DNA from 3 places in the Pseudomonas helmanticensis genome. Region 2 is predicted to be linked to each of the others. Evidence: predicted binding sites of a transcription regulator. Region 2 holds the regulator's gene; each other region holds the start of a gene.

What was found. The regulator sigma-54, encoded in region 2, starts transcription at its own class of promoters, with help from an activator protein. The targets are predictions, from matches to a motif close to ANTGGCATNNANNTTGCTNT.
Region 1: a site for sigma-54 is predicted at 1,954-1,973, ahead of glnK (P-II family nitrogen regulator). Genes of this name have one in related genera too.
Region 3: a site for sigma-54 is predicted at 4,109-4,128, ahead of QOL84_RS10040 (CmpA/NrtA family ABC transporter substrate-binding protein). Genes of this name have one in related genera too.

The regions. Positions count from the first base shown of each region.
Region 1 is NZ_FXUY01000001.1:4,615,818-4,620,961, forward strand. Features, by position in the region: gene QOL84_RS20525 (HigA family addiction module antitoxin) at 350-619, shown strand; gene QOL84_RS20530 (BRO-N domain-containing protein) at 614-1,141, opposite strand; gene QOL84_RS20535 (accessory factor UbiK family protein) at 1,501-1,761, opposite strand; gene glnK (P-II family nitrogen regulator) at 2,175-2,513, shown strand; gene QOL84_RS20545 (ammonium transporter) at 2,552-3,889, shown strand; gene QOL84_RS20550 (secondary thiamine-phosphate synthase enzyme YjbQ) at 4,105-4,530, shown strand; gene sutA (transcriptional regulator SutA) at 4,632-4,958, shown strand.
Region 2 is NZ_FXUY01000001.1:3,279,208-3,284,351, forward strand. Features, by position in the region: gene QOL84_RS14785 (KpsF/GutQ family sugar-phosphate isomerase) at 1-619, shown strand, start outside; gene QOL84_RS14790 (KdsC family phosphatase) at 620-1,144, shown strand; gene lptC (LPS export ABC transporter periplasmic protein LptC) at 1,153-1,725, shown strand; gene lptA (lipopolysaccharide transport periplasmic protein LptA) at 1,712-2,257, shown strand; gene lptB (LPS export ABC transporter ATP-binding protein) at 2,257-2,982, shown strand; gene QOL84_RS14810 (RNA polymerase factor sigma-54) at 3,255-4,748, shown strand; gene hpf (ribosome hibernation-promoting factor, HPF/YfiA family) at 4,822-5,130, shown strand; gene ptsN (PTS IIA-like nitrogen regulatory protein PtsN) at 5,143-5,144, shown strand, end outside.
Region 3 is NZ_FXUY01000001.1:2,288,445-2,293,588, reverse strand. Features, by position in the region: gene QOL84_RS10055 (bifunctional protein-serine/threonine kinase/phosphatase) at 1-442, opposite strand, end outside; gene QOL84_RS10050 (nitrate/nitrite transporter) at 450-1,661, opposite strand; gene QOL84_RS10045 (ANTAR domain-containing response regulator) at 2,192-2,767, opposite strand; gene QOL84_RS10040 (CmpA/NrtA family ABC transporter substrate-binding protein) at 2,783-3,994, opposite strand; gene QOL84_RS10035 (quinone-dependent dihydroorotate dehydrogenase) at 4,217-5,144, shown strand, end outside.

The DNA of each region.
Region 1 (5,144 bases), 1.3 Mb from region 2:
CGCCGCTTGGCTCAAGCGCTGGCCCACATGTAACAGCAACTTCAATAAATCGCCGTTGGTTGGCTGACATATTCCCAGTCAAACGGAGTGCTTCGAGGTGAAAATCAACAATCTGAAATAGCTTTTCCTTCCTCTTCTTATCCTTCACAGATACCTCCATCTTGATGGGCGTATTTCGTTTGCCAATGTAATGACATGCGTAAGGGCTGCGTAACTGGGCGCAGACGCTAATTTTTGTAGGGCCATGCCCTAATAGTTGTAGGACGCCGGCGAAACGGTTTTGATGGTCTTGTTTTCCTGAATCGGATGCTCCAGTTTGGCCACTCAAAACAGCCTCTGGAGGCGAAAAATGGACCGCAATGGTATGCGCCCGATTCATCCGGGCGAGGTTCTGAATAAGGAATTCATGGAGCCGTTGGGCATGACTGTCATGGATCTGGCCATGCCCACGAACTGGCCCGAAAGTAAGATCGAAAAGTTTGTGAAATGCCAGCTCGGGATCTGCGCCGATCTGGCAATCAGCCTTGCCACTCATCTCAACACTACGGCTGAGTTCTGGATGAATCTCCAAACGACTTACGATTTGCGCAGGGCCCAGCTCCGGCATGCGGGTTTATAGCGATTGCAGCATCCGTGAAGCCCTTTTCCACCATGGCCCCGTCATTGGGCGCTTGGTCTGTTCCCGTTCCACCATCATCAACGGCACATCCTGCAACCGTATCCACGGCTGATTATTCCAATGCAACAAACTCAACGTCATGTCCGGCCAACTGAGCAGGCTCAGGTGTGGACGTTCGCTTGTGGTGGGGTGTTGGGCGTCGCGCAGGGTAGGGATGACCTGGTGGGTGAGCCATTCGCGTAGCGCTCGGTATTCGGGGCAGTAGTGGTAGACGAGGAGGGCGTAGATGCCGGATTCGCTGATCAGCAGGGTGTTTTCGATCTGGTTGTGGATCAGGGTTTTACGGGTTTGGTATTGGTCGGGGTCGAGTTTTCGCAGCATGCGTTCGTTGAGGTAGATGTGCAGCAGGCGGCTCAGGTCTCGGGCGCAGAACCACGGTTGGTTCTGGATGAGGAGGGCGTGGAGGGGGAGTTTGTGGCGGGTGAAGATGTGCGGGGTCAGATAAGTCTCTTCTTGATTCATTGAGCAGTTCCTCTTGCTTAAGGGGCTGCCCTCAATCGTCGCCAAACGATTGGGTGGCAGTTGTACGCGGGTTGGCGAACCGGAGCAAAAGGAACCCGGCAGACCCGAAGGTCTCCCACGCACAACCGCCATGAAACGATGTGGCGGTAAATGTAGCCGCCATCATGGTTGTCGTGCGCCTTAAGCTGTTCAGGTCGCCAAACCCGGTGCTGAGCAATCAGCATCGGGTGAGCTTAGAAACCTGGGCTTTTCGGCGCAATCGGACGGCGGTGGTGCAGGTTGTAGGACGTTGCCTGGATGGTTGAAAGGCTGGAGATCAAAAGATCGCAGCCTTCGGCAGCTCCTACAGGGGGCGCGGATTATTCAGCGGGCGGTGTCAGCTTGGCTTCCATCTCGGCAACTTTAGCTTCAAGACTCTCAAGTCGAGCACGAGTGCGCGCCAACACAACCATCTGACTATCAAACTCTTCACGGCTGACCAGGTCGAGTTTGCTGAAGGCGCTTTGCAGCAGCATCTTGAACTGGCTTTCGATTTCGGCTTTCGGCAGCGGGGTGTCGCCGTTGAACAGGCGGGAGGCGGTGCCGCTCAGGGCGTCGAGGAAGTCTTTGGGCGCGAGCATGGTGGATGTCCTGGAAACAATGGCCGGCAGTGTATCACGCAGTGTCTATAGTCAATCTCGCGGTCAGGGATGCACGCTTTTCGCGCAGGTGGACGGACGGCGACGCACCGTTGTTGTGCGTATCCGCAGGGCCTTTTGCACGAGATGGCTTGCGGCAGCGGCCAAGGGATTGAAATCAGAGGTTTTTGGCGAGATGGCAAGCTTTCTGCTTAGTCACCTTCGACCCATGCACTGATGCAGTCGCTGTGACGAATGCAGTGCGGCAGACGAAGCGGGGAGTTTCGTCAGCAGCGGTTAGCTGGCGTCAGTCGGGCAGGTAAGGCCGACGATGCGTTACAAAGCCAGGCACTGCGCTTAGACTTGAGTCGGGTTTGTTTTCCTGGGGCAAGTCCACCAATTCGGGAGAGAGTTTCATGAAGCTAGTCACTGCCATCATCAAGCCGTTCAAGTTGGACGACGTGCGCGAGTCGCTGTCCGAAATCGGCGTGCAGGGCATTACCGTTACTGAAGTCAAAGGCTTCGGCCGGCAGAAGGGTCACACCGAGCTGTATCGCGGCGCGGAATATGTGGTCGATTTTCTGCCCAAGGTGAAAATCGACGTGGCCATCGACGACAAGGATCTGGATCGGGTTATCGAGGCGATAACCAAAGCGGCCAACACCGGCAAGATCGGTGACGGCAAGATCTTCGTGGTCAATCTGGAACAGGCGATTCGCATCCGTACCGGCGAAACCGATACCGACGCGATTTAACCGCCGCCACAAACCCCAACGCCCCAGGAGAAAACAATATGACTCTGCGTAAATTCGCAGGGCTAGGAGCCCTGTTGTCTATCGTAATGCCCGGCCTTGCTATGGCGGCAGACGAAGTGGCGGCCCCGGTCCTCAATTCCGGCGACACTGCCTGGATGCTCACCTCGACAGCCCTCGTGCTGTTCATGACCATCCCGGGCCTGGCGCTGTTCTACGGCGGCATGGTTCGCTCGAAAAACATTCTTTCCGTGATGATGCAGTGCTTCGCCATTACCGGTCTGATCAGCGTCCTGTGGGTCATTTATGGCTACAGCATCGCGTTCGACACCACCGGCATGGAGCAGGGCGTCGTCAACTTCAACTCCTTCGTCGGCGGTTTCGGCAAGGCGTTCCTCGCCGGCATCACGCCAGCCAGCCTGACCGGGCCTGCGGCGTTGTTCCCCGAGGCGGTATTCGTCACCTTCCAGATGACCTTCGCGATCATCACCCCGGCGCTGATCGTCGGTGCGTTCGCCGAGCGGATGAAGTTCTCCGCGATGCTGATCTTCATGGGCATCTGGTTCACCCTGGTTTACGCACCGATTGCCCACATGGTCTGGTCCGGTAACGGCGGCCTGCTGTGGGACTGGGGCGTGCTCGACTTCGCAGGCGGCACCGTGGTGCACATCAACGCCGGTGTGGCCGGTCTGATCTGCTGCCTGGTACTGGGCAAGCGCAAAGGCTTCCCGACCACGCCGATGGCGCCGCACAATCTTGGTTACACCTTGATGGGTGCAGCGATGCTGTGGGTCGGCTGGTTCGGCTTCAACGCCGGTTCGGCTGCGGCCGCTAACGGCACCGCCGGCATGGCGATGCTGGTTACCCAGATCGCTACCGCTGCGGCGGCACTGGGCTGGATGTTTGCCGAGTGGATCACTCACGGCAAACCTAGCGCACTGGGTATCGCTTCGGGTGTGGTTGCCGGTCTGGTAGCGATCACTCCGGCTGCCGGCACCGTGGGCCCGATGGGCGCACTGGTGATCGGTCTGGCCGCAGGTGTGGTGTGCTTCTTCTGCGCCACCACGCTGAAACGCAAACTCGGTTATGACGATTCCCTGGATGCGTTCGGCGTGCACGGTATCGGCGGTATCCTCGGCGCGATCCTTACCGGGGTCTTCGCTGCACCGTCGCTGGGGGGCTTCGGCACCGTGACCGACATTGCCGCACAAGTGTGGATTCAGTGCAAAGGCGTCGGTTTCACTGTCATCTACACGGCGATCGTTACTTTCATCATCCTCAAGGTCCTCGACGCCGTCATGGGTCTGCGTGTGACCGAGGAAGAAGAGTCGGTCGGCCTCGATCTGGCACAACACAACGAACGCGGCTACAACCTGTAAGTACGCGCAGCAAAAAAATTGCCCGGCTTGCCGGGCATTTTTTTGTCCGGGATTTGTCATTGAAGTGAAGGCTGAAAGGATTTTTCCTACGGCTTTGGTCGTGTTTACGGCGGGCGTTTTTCTGCGGCCAATGGCTTACATCATTGCAGGAATATTAGGGCCTTTGTTTTTTCCCAGAGCGCGCTAGAATGCGCCCCGAACGTGCGGAGAACTGTATGTGGCAACAGACTCTGATAACCCTGCGGGCACGGCCCCGGGGCTTTCATCTGGTAACGGACGAGTTGATCAAAGGCCTGCCTGAACTCAGGGCATGCCGGGTCGGTCTGTTGCATTTGTGGCTGCAGCACACCTCGGCGTCGTTGACCATCAACGAGAACGCCGATCCGGCGGTCCGTCGCGACTTCGAACGATTTTTCAATCGTCTGATCCCACAAGGAACAGACGGCTATGAGCATAACGACGAAGGCCTGGACGACCTCCCGGCGCACTTCAAGGCCAGCGTGCTTGGTTGCCAGATCAGTCTGCCGGTTTCGGCAGGTCGGCTGGCACTGGGGACCTGGCAAGGCGTTTATCTGGGCGAGCACCGTGATCATGGCGGTGCCCGAAAAGTCCTCGCCACCTTGCACGGTGAAGAGGCATAACCGCTGGTCAGCAGTGGTTAACGATTTTTTAACGGCGACTTTCGACAGTTGCCAAAGCTGGTCTATAACTAATCTGCTTTTCGCAAGTCATGAGGTAGAACATGAGCGACGATGATCTGGAAAACGACGACCTCGAAGTAGGCGACGAAGACGAGGCCGAGGAAGGCCTGGAAGCAGCAGCGGAAGACGTTGCTGATGACGATGGTGGCGACGATACGCCGGCTCCGGCTGCCAAAGGCAAAGCCAAGGCTGCGGTGTCGGTAGACGAGTTGCCGAGCATTGAAGCCAAGAACAAGGAACGCGACGCCCTGGCCAAGGCCATGGAAGAGTTCCTGTCGCGCGGCGGCAAGGTTCAGGAAGTGGAGGCCAATGTGGTCGCCGATCCTCCGAAGAAGCCGGACAACAAGTACGGTAGCCGCCCTATCTGAGGCGTGCCGCTTGCTTGCTGAAAAAGCCCGCCGTCGCTGCGGGCTTTTTCATGGGTGAAATAAAGCAATCGAAGTGAACGCAATTCCCCTGTGGGAGCGAGCCTGCTCGCGAAAGCGGTGGGTCAGTCAACATCAATATTGGATGACAGATCGCCTTCGCGAGCAGGCTCGCTCCCACAGGGTTTG
Region 2 (5,144 bases):
CCAGCTGATCAGCGTCACCGGCAACCCGCAATCGCCGCTGGCCAAGGCTGCCGAAGTCAACCTCAACGTTCACGTCGAGCACGAAGCCTGCCCGCTCAACCTGGCGCCGACCTCTTCGACCACTGCGGCATTGGTCATGGGCGATGCCCTGGCTGTCGCCCTGCTCGAAGCACGCGGTTTTACCGCTGAAGATTTCGCCTTCTCCCATCCGGGTGGCGCGCTGGGCCGTCGTTTGTTGCTGAAAGTCGAGAACGTCATGCACGCCGGCCAGGAACTGCCGCAGGTGCAGCGCGGCACACTGCTCAAGGACGCGTTGATGGAAATGACCCGCAAGGGTCTGGGCATGACCGCCATCCTTGAAGCCGATGGCAAGCTCGCCGGGATCTTCACCGACGGCGATTTGCGCCGCACGCTGGATCGCAGCATCGACATCCGCAGCGCCACCATCGACCAGGTGATGACCGCACACGGCAAGACTGCCCGGCCCGAGATGCTCGCCGCCGAAGCCCTGAAAATCATGGAAGACCATCGAATCAACGCACTGGTAGTCGTCGACGAGGAAGATCGCCCGATTGGCGCCTTCAACCTCTCCGACCTGCTGCGCGCAGGAGTCATGTAAATGAGCACCGATCTGCTGCAACGCGGCAAAGCGATCAAACTGGCGGTTTTCGACGTCGACGGCGTCCTCACCGACGGGCGCCTGTATTTCCTTGAAGACGGCAGCGAATTCAAGACCTTCAATACCCTCGACGGCCAAGGCATCAAAATGTTGATGAATGCCGGCGTGCAGACCGCCATCATCAGCGGCCGCAAGACCCCGGTGGTCGAACGGCGCGCAAAAAATCTCGGCATCCCGCACCTGTTTCAGGGGCGTGAAGACAAATTGGTGGTTCTCGACGGTCTTCTCGAGCAACTGGGCCTAAGCTATGAACAGGTCGCCTACCTCGGTGACGACCTGCCCGACCTGCCGGTGATCCGCCGGGTAGGCCTGGGCATGGCTGTTGCCAACGCTGCCGATTTCGTCCGCGAACACGCCCACGGCGTTACTCGCGCCCGTGGTGGCGAAGGTGCTGCACGCGAATTCTGCGAATTGATCCTGCGCGCCCAGGGCCGCCTCGATGCGGCCAACGCCGCGTACCTGTGAGCCAAACCATGTTTAGCAAAAAATTTCGCAACTTCCTGCTGTTCGGCTGCATCGCTGCGTTGTTCGCCGCGGTCGGCTACTGGAACATCAGCCCGGAACGCTTCCTCGACAAGCCTCCGGTCTCGTCCGTGGACACCCCGATTGACTGGTACGCGACCAACACGCATACCCTGCAATACCTGCCGGACGGCAAAGTGCAATACGAAATGACGTCCGACAAGGCCGAGCACGTCAAGGCGACCGACATCACCCTGGTCACCAAACCCGACCTGAACATGTACCGCGGCACTGATTTTCCGTGGCACGTGACCAGTGAGCGTGGCGAAGTGAACTCGGGCGGTACCGAAGTCGAATTGATTGACTCGGTACGCGTCAAACGCACCGATGAAAAGAACCGCGACACGCTGATCACTTCCACCCGCATGACAGTGTTCCCGCAGCAGCAATATGCGCAGACCGAGCAACCCGTTAGAATCGACGGCGCTGGCGGTGTATCAACTGGCGTTGGAATGAAAGCGTACCTGAAGGAAAGCAGGATACACCTGCTATCGAACGTAAGAGGACAGTATGAGGCTCGTTAAAACCCTCCCTATTTTGCTCAGTCTGGGCGCAGCACTGGGAAGCGTGAGCGCCTGGGCTCTGCCGAACGATCAGCAGCAACCTATCCGCATTCAAGCCGACGACGCCCAACTGGACGACAAGAACGGCATCGCTACCTATAAAGGTGATGTGATCATCACCCAGGGTTCGATGATCGTTAAGGGCAACACGGTGACCATCACCCGTACCCCGGCCGGCGATATCGACGTGGTGACGTCGGTGGGCAACCTTGCCTACTTCGAGCAATTGCAGACTCAAGGTGACACCAAGCCCGTGCAGGGCTGGGGCGTGACGATCCAGTACCACGCTGCGCAAAATCGCGTCGTGCTGATCGACAAGGCCAAGGTTGTCGACAAGGACAACAACACGACTCAGGGCGAGAAAATCGTCTATGACACCGTGAAGAAACTGGCCAGCGCCGGTCGCGCTACCGGCAGCAAGGTCACCGAGGCGCGTCCGCGCATCGACATGGTGATCCAGCCGAAGAAGAAAACCGACGAGAAAACCCAGTAATGGCAACTCTGAAAGCTCAGCACCTGGCCAAGGCCTATAAAAGCCGCCAGGTCGTGCGTGACGTCAGCCTGTCGATCGACAGCGGTCAGATCGTCGGCCTGCTCGGCCCCAACGGCGCCGGCAAGACCACATGCTTCTACATGATCGTCGGCCTGGTGCAGGCAGATCAGGGCCGCGTGCTGATCGATGACCTGGACGTCAGCCACCAGCCAATGCACGGTCGTGCAAAGGCCGGTATCGGCTATCTGCCGCAAGAAGCGTCGATCTTCCGCAAACTGTCGGTCGCCGACAACATCATGGCGATCCTCGAGACCCGTCAGGAACTCGACAAGGCCGGACGTCGCAAAGAGCTGGAAAGCCTGCTGCAGGAATTCCACATCAGCCACATCCGCGACAACCTCGGCATGAGCCTGTCGGGTGGTGAACGCCGCCGGGTGGAAATCGCCCGTGCCCTGGCGACTGCGCCGAAATTCATCCTGCTCGACGAACCGTTCGCCGGTGTCGACCCGATCTCGGTCGGCGACATCAAGCAGATCATCCACCACCTCAAGGCCAAGGGTATCGGTGTACTGATCACCGACCACAACGTGCGTGAGACGCTGGATATCTGCGAAACGGCCTACATCGTCAACGACGGTCAACTGATCGCCGAAGGTGACGCAGAAACCATCCTGGCCAACGATCTGGTCAAGGAAGTGTATCTGGGCCACGAATTCCGCCTGTAAGCGTGACAGTGCCCGGTGCCGCCGGAGCGCAGTATCGATTCAAGCGCGATTTAATACGCTTGATTGTTACAGCGCTCCAGGCAAACACGTCGCTTCAAAGGTGTTCACCGCTCGCCTGAGCAACGCGTCAATAAAGTTTTCTATCTTTTTATTGTTACAGCGCTCTAGGCAAACACTTCAGTTTCAGGCATATAATTTGCTTAAGTTTGGCGCTTCGGCGCCCTGTAGTGGATGGCGCGTAGCGCCGGCGAATAAGGTGTTAAGCCCCTGCCATGAAACCATCGCTAGTCTTGAGAATGGGCCAGCAGCTGACGATGACACCGCAGCTGCAACAGGCCATCCGCCTGCTCCAATTGTCGACCCTGGATCTGCAACAGGAAATCCAGGAGGCTCTGGAATCCAATCCGATGCTCGAACGCCAGGAAGAAGGCGAAGACTTCGACAATTCCGATCCGCTGGCCGACAACGCCGAACAGAAGCCCAACACCGAGATCCAGGAACCTTCCTACCAGGAAACCGCGCCGACGGTCGACAACCTCGAAGACGGCGAATGGAACGAACGCATCCCCAACGAACTCCCGGTCGATACCGCCTGGGAAGACGTCTACCAGACCAGCGCCAGCAGCCTGCCCAGCAGCGATGATGACGAGTGGGACTTCACCACCCGCACCTCCGCTGGCGAAAGCCTGCAAAGCCATCTGCTGTGGCAATTGAACCTCGCACCGATGTCCGACACCGATCGCCTGATCGCCGTGACCCTGATCGATTGCATCAACAATCAGGGCTACCTGGACGAAACCCTCGAAGAGATTCTCGAGGCATTCGATCCGGAACTGGACATCGAACTGGACGAAATCGAAGCCGTCCTGCACCGCATCCAGCAATTCGAACCGGCCGGTATCGGCGCACGCAACCTCGGCGAATGCCTGTTGCTGCAATTGCGCCAGTTACCTGCCAAGACGCCATGGCTGGCAGAAGCCAAACGTCTGGTTAGTGACTACATCGACCTGCTCGGCAGCCGCGACTACAGCCAGTTGATGCGCCGCATGAAGCTCAAGGAAGATGAGCTGCGCCAGGTCATCGAACTGGTGCAGAGCCTCAACCCGCGCCCAGGCTCGCAGATCGAGTCCAGCGAAGCCGAATACGTCGTCCCCGACGTCATCGTGCGCAAGGACAACGAGCGCTGGCTGGTCGAGCTGAATCAGGAGTCGGTGCCACGCCTGCGCGTCAACGCGCAGTACGCCGGTTTCGTCCGTCGCGCCGACACCAGCGCCGACAACACCTTCATGCGCAATCAGTTGCAGGAGGCCCGCTGGTTCATCAAGAGCCTGCAAAGCCGCAACGAAACCCTGATGAAGGTTGCCACGCAGATCGTCGAACACCAGCGCGGTTTCCTCGAATACGGCGACGAAGCGATGAAACCGCTGGTCCTGCATGACATCGCCGAAGCAGTCGGCATGCATGAATCGACGATTTCGCGGGTGACCACGCAGAAATTCATGCATACCCCGCGCGGTATTTATGAACTGAAATACTTTTTCTCCAGCCACGTCAGCACCTCCGAAGGCGGCGAATGCTCGTCCACAGCGATCCGCGCGATCATCAAGAAACTGGTTGCTGCGGAAAATCAGAAAAAGCCGTTGAGTGACAGCAAGATCGCTGGTTTACTGGAGGCACAAGGCATTCAGGTGGCTCGCCGCACCGTCGCCAAGTACCGCGAATCCCTCGGGATCGCGCCTTCGAGCGAACGCAAGCGGTTGATGTAAGCCACGTTACAGCGTTCCAGTGGCAGGCTTTTCGGCCTGCCGCTTTATGCACTGGCAACGAAGGAGAAGCTGTATGCAAGTCAACATCAGTGGACACCAACTGGAAGTGACCCAACCTCTGCGTTCCTATATCGAGGAAAAACTCCAACGACTGGAGCGACATTTCGACAAGATCACCAACGTGCAAGTCACGATGTGCGTCGAAAAGCTGAAGCAGAAAATCGAAGCCACCTTGCATATTCCCGGCAGCGAAGTGGTCGCAAACGCAGAAGATACAGACATGTACGCTGCGATCGACTCACTCACCGACAAGCTGGATCGCCAACTCAAAAAGCATAAGGAAAAGACCCAGAGCCTCCTCCAGGGCGCTACCGGTCGATAACCCCCCTAACCCAT
Region 3 (5,144 bases), 990 kb from region 2:
GCTGCATGCCCGGCTGCTCCCAGACGTGGTCTTCGGTGACTCGCTGCAAGCCGTCGGCGTGCCAGCGATACACCCGGCAATCTCCTACGTGGGCCAAGGTAAAGCGCCGACCACGCATGACCAAAGCACTGACAGTGGTGAGCAACGGTTGCCCACCGCCATTGGCCTGCAACCAGCGATTTTGCGCGAGCAGCAAGCGATCGAGTGCCTGCGCCACGCTCCAGGTTTGCGGCGTGGCGTAATAGTCGAGCGCCAGGGCCTGCAAGGTCGAACGTGCGGCGAGGCCACCATCGGCGCACTGGCTGACGCCGTCGGCGATGGCGAACAGATAACCTTTGCTCGCCGCCAGCGCCGGCGCCGGTGTTACCGAACGCAAAGCGTCCTGATTCTCCGCACGCGGACCGGTGGCGCTGGCTTCGGCGAAACTCAGTTGCAGGGCCATCGATGCCTCAGACCCGCGCCGCCGTCACCGCTGCCGAGCCCCAAGTGGTTCTCCAGCGACGTTTGACGCCGTGCAGGCCAAACCACGCCAACACGCCGAGGCTGGCGAACAACCACAGGGCCAGTTGATAGCTGCCGGTGCTTTGTTTGATCGCGCCCATGCCTGCCGCCAAGGCAAAACCGCCGATGCCGCCGGCCATCCCGATCAATCCGGTCATCACGCCGATCTCCAGGCGAAAACGCTGCGGCACCAATTGGAAAACCGCACCGTTGCCGGCGCCCAGGCCGAGCATGGTGCAGACGAAAAGCGCCAGCGCGGCGTAGGAACTTGGCAGGTTGAAACCGACGGCGGCGATGCAGATCGCGGCCACGGTGTACATCGCCAGCAGGGTGCGGATGCCACCAAAACGGTCAGCCAGCGCACCGCCCAACGGACGCATCAAACTGCCACCGAACACGCAGGCCGCCGTGTAGTAACCAGCGGTCACCGGGCTCAAACCGTATTGATCGTTGAAGTAGCCGGGCAGGGCGCTGGCCAGACCGATGAAGCCGCCGAACGTGACGCTGTAGAAAAACATGAACCACCAACTGTCACGGTCGCCCAAGGCTTTGAAGTAGTCGGTCATGGCTTTGGCTTTTGGCCGCTCCGGCGCGTTTTTCGCCAGCCAGGCAAACAGCACCAACGTCAGGATCAACGGAATCAACGCAAAGCCGAAAACATTGCTCCAGCCGAACGCGGCGGCGAGCACAGGCGCCAGCAGCGCGGCGAACACAGTGCCGGAGTTGCCCGCGCCGGCAATGCCCATGGCTTTGCCCTGATGCTGCGGCGGATACCATTGCGAGGCCAGCGGCAGGGCCACGGCGAACGACGCGCCGGCCATGCCGAGGAACAGGCCGAGGATCAGTGCTTGTTCGTAGCTGTGAATGCCGATTTTCCAGGCGCCGAACAGCGCGCAAATCACAATGACCTGACCGATCAGCCCGGCGGTTTTCGGCGACAGCCGATCGGCGAGCATGCCCATGATGAAGCGCAGTACCGCACCGGCGAGGATCGGCGTGGCGACGACGAGGCCGCGTTGTTGCGTGGTCAGGTGCAAATCAGCGGCAATCTGCACCGCCAACGGGCCGAGCAGATACCAGACCATGAAGCTCAGGTCGAAATAGAGGAAGGCCGCGAACAGGGTCGGGGTGTGGCCGGATTTCCAGAAGCTTGAATTCATCGCGCACCTCAGCTGAAAAGAGTCTCGAAAGGAGTCATGCAACAGCAAGTGGGGCGCCGCCACGGCCGCACCACCGGCCCCGAGCTGTGGGGCCAAAACGCAAAAACGCCGCTACCTGATGCGCCGGTTGGGGCGAACGGGTGAGCGACGTCTTTGTCGTGGGTGGGGCAACCGCCGTTGGTTACCTGAGGGGATGCTTAGCGAGATTTGTGCCAACAGCCGGAAAATCAAAAGCCCCTCACCCTAGCCCTCTCCCGGAGGGAGAGGGGACTGACCGAGGTGTCTGGCGCCAAACATCGACCTGAGAAACCGAGTCGATTACGGATTCACAGCAGAAAGCTACAGGCCGGCGTACTTCGCGAGGGGACTGACCGAGGTGTCTGGCGCCAGACATCGACTTGGGAAACCGAGTCGATTACGGATTCACAGCAGAAAGCTACAGGCCGGCCTATTTCCCGAGCATCCCCCAATCAGTCCCCTCTCCCTCTGGGAGAGGGCTAGGGTGAGGGGCGTTCAGTGGTTAGAACACCTCAGCCAAGCAACTCACTCATGGCAATAATCTGCTCCGCCACCTGAATCAATTTCTGCTGCCGGCTCATCGCCTGCCGTCGCATCAGGGTGTAAGCCTCTTCCTCATTGCAGTCCTTCATTTTCATCAACAACCCCTTGGCCAGTTCGATGCGCTTGCGCTCGGCCAGTTGCTGGTCCCGCGCCTGCAGCTGCGCACGCAACGCCTGATCGCTCTCGAAGCGCGCCATCGCGACATCAAGAATCGGCTGCAAACGCTGTGCGTGAATACCTTCAACGATGTAGGCACTGACCCCGGACTTGATCGCCTGACGCATCACGCCAGGGTCATGCTCGTCGGTAAACATCACGATTGGCCGTGGCTGGTCGCGGCTGACCAGCACCACTTGCTCCATGACATCGCGGCTCGGTGACTCGGTATCGATCAGGATCACGTCCGGGCGCACCGTTTCGACGCGCACGGGCAGGTCGATGGTCAGGCCGGATTCGTCGATGACCTCAAAACCGGCCTCGGTCAGCGCCGCTTTCAGGCGGCCGACTTTTTTTGCCGTGTCGTTGATCAGCAGAATGCGCAACATGTTCGCGGTCTCCTGTCAGCGATGGGCGAGAAGGGCGGTGTCGTCGTTCAACGCGTGCAGCTTGAAACTGCGCGCGTAACCGGCCGGGTCGCTACCGTCCCAGAGTTTGCCGTCGAGCAACTGGCTGCTGCGCATCTCGGCTCCCCACGCTGCAACGCCGACCGCCGTGGCTGCCTCGCGGTAGAGATCGAGTTGCTGAACCTGGCGGGCGACGGCGAGGTAATCCGGATCTTCGCGCAGCAAACCCCAGCGCCGGAATTGGGTCATGAACCACATGCCATCGGACAGATACGGCAGATTGACTTCGCCTTTGCCGTGAAAGCGCAGCGCGTGCGGATCTTGCCAGCGATTGCCGAGGCCATCGGCGTAGTCACCGAGAAAGCGCGGTTCGATGCAGGCCACGGGCGCGTCGAGGTATTCCTGTGCGCTGAGCAATTGCGCGCTGCTGCGACGGTTTTCCGGGCTTGCTTCGATGAAGCGGCTGGCTTCAAGGATCGCCATCACCAACGCCCGCGCAGTGTTGGGGTATTGCTCGACGAATTCGCGGGTGCAGCCGAGGACTTTTTCCGGGTGATCGGGCCAGATGGTCTGGCTGGTGGCGAGGGTGAAGCCGAGATCCTGCTGCACCGCGCTGGCAGCCCACGGTTCGCCGACGCAGAAACCGTCGATGCGCCCGGCCTGCAAGTGCGCGACCATTTGCGGCGGCGGCACAACCACGCTGTCGACATCCTGCAACGGATGAATGCCTTGGCTCGCCAGCCAGTAATACAGCCACATCGCGTGGGTGCCGGTTGGGAAGGTCTGCGCGAAGGTGAGTTTTGCGCGGCTTTGGTGCACGTGCCGGTCCAGCGCTTCAGGACTGGTCACGCCGAGGTTTTGCAGGTCGTGTGAAAGATTCAGGCTCTGGCCGTTCTGATTCAGGCCCATCAGTACCGCCATGTCGGTCGGGGCAACGCCGCCGATGCCCAGATGCACCGCGTATATCAGGCCGTAAAGGCTGTGGGCGGCATCGAGTTCACCGCTGACCAGCTTGTCGCGCAGATTCGCCCAGGAAGCCTGGCGCTTGAGGTTCAGGGTCAGCCCATAGGGCTGAGCAAAGCCCTGAGTGGCAGCGACGACGACCGAAGCGCAATCGCTCAGGGCCATGAAACCAAGGTTGATCGCGCTTTTTTCCGGCGCATCGCTGCCGTTGACCCAGGCCAGCGGCCCCACTGATGGTTCATTCATCCAACGCCACCTCAAAAAAAACGCCGTCCTGGACTTTGCGCAGGCAAAACCCGGGGACGACGCCATTGTCCTTGCCCGTTTGCCGCCATTGGCCTGCGAGCTGATAACGAAGAAAGTGCAAGGCATATGCCAGCGTCAGCGATTTACGCGTGCGCCTCGCGCCGCAGGCCCATGCCCGGCTATAATCGCCGCCTCTTTTCGCCGCCCGAGTCATCGCCGCCCATGTACACCCTGGCCCGTCAGCTGTTGTTCAAACTTTCCCCGGAAACTTCCCACGATCTGTCGCTGGATCTGATCGGCGCGGGTGGGCGTTTGGGCCTCAATGGCTTGCTGTGCAAGGCGCCGGCGAACGTGCCGGTGACCGTCATGGGTATCGACTTTCCGAACCCGGTGGGGCTGGCGGCCGGTCTGGACAAAAACGGCGCGGCCATCGACGGCTTCGCACAGTTGGGTTTCGGTTTTGTCGAAATCGGCACCGTGACCCCGCGTCCGCAGCCGGGTAACCCGAAACCACGGATTTTCCGCCTGCCGGAAGCCGAGGCGATCATCAACCGCATGGGTTTCAACAACCTCGGGGTCGATAACCTGCTGGCGCGCGTGGCAGCGGCTAAATACAAAGGCGTGCTGGGCATCAACATCGGCAAGAACTTCGACACACCGGTTGAACGCGCGGTCGACGATTACCTGATCTGCCTGGACAAGGTTTATGCCCACGCCAGCTACGTGACGGTCAACGTCAGTTCGCCCAACACCCCGGGCCTGCGCAGCCTGCAGTTTGGCGATTCGCTCAAGCAATTGTTGGCTGATCTGGCCACGCGCCGCGCCGAACTGGCCTTGCGTCATGGCAAGCATGTACCGCTGGCAATCAAGATCGCGCCGGACATGACTGATGAAGAAACCGCGCAGGTCGCGCAAGCGCTGATCGAAACCGGCATGGACGCGGTGATCGCGACCAACACCACCCTGAGCCGTGTCGGCGTTGAAGGCATGGAGCATGGCGACGAGGCGGGCGGTTTGTCCGGCGCGCCGGTGCGTGAGAAGAGTACGAATACCGTGAAGGTGCTGGCGGGTGAGTTGGCTGGGCGTTTGCCGATCATTGCCGCTGGCGGCATCACTGAAGGCAAGCATGCAGCGGAGAAAATTCTCGCGG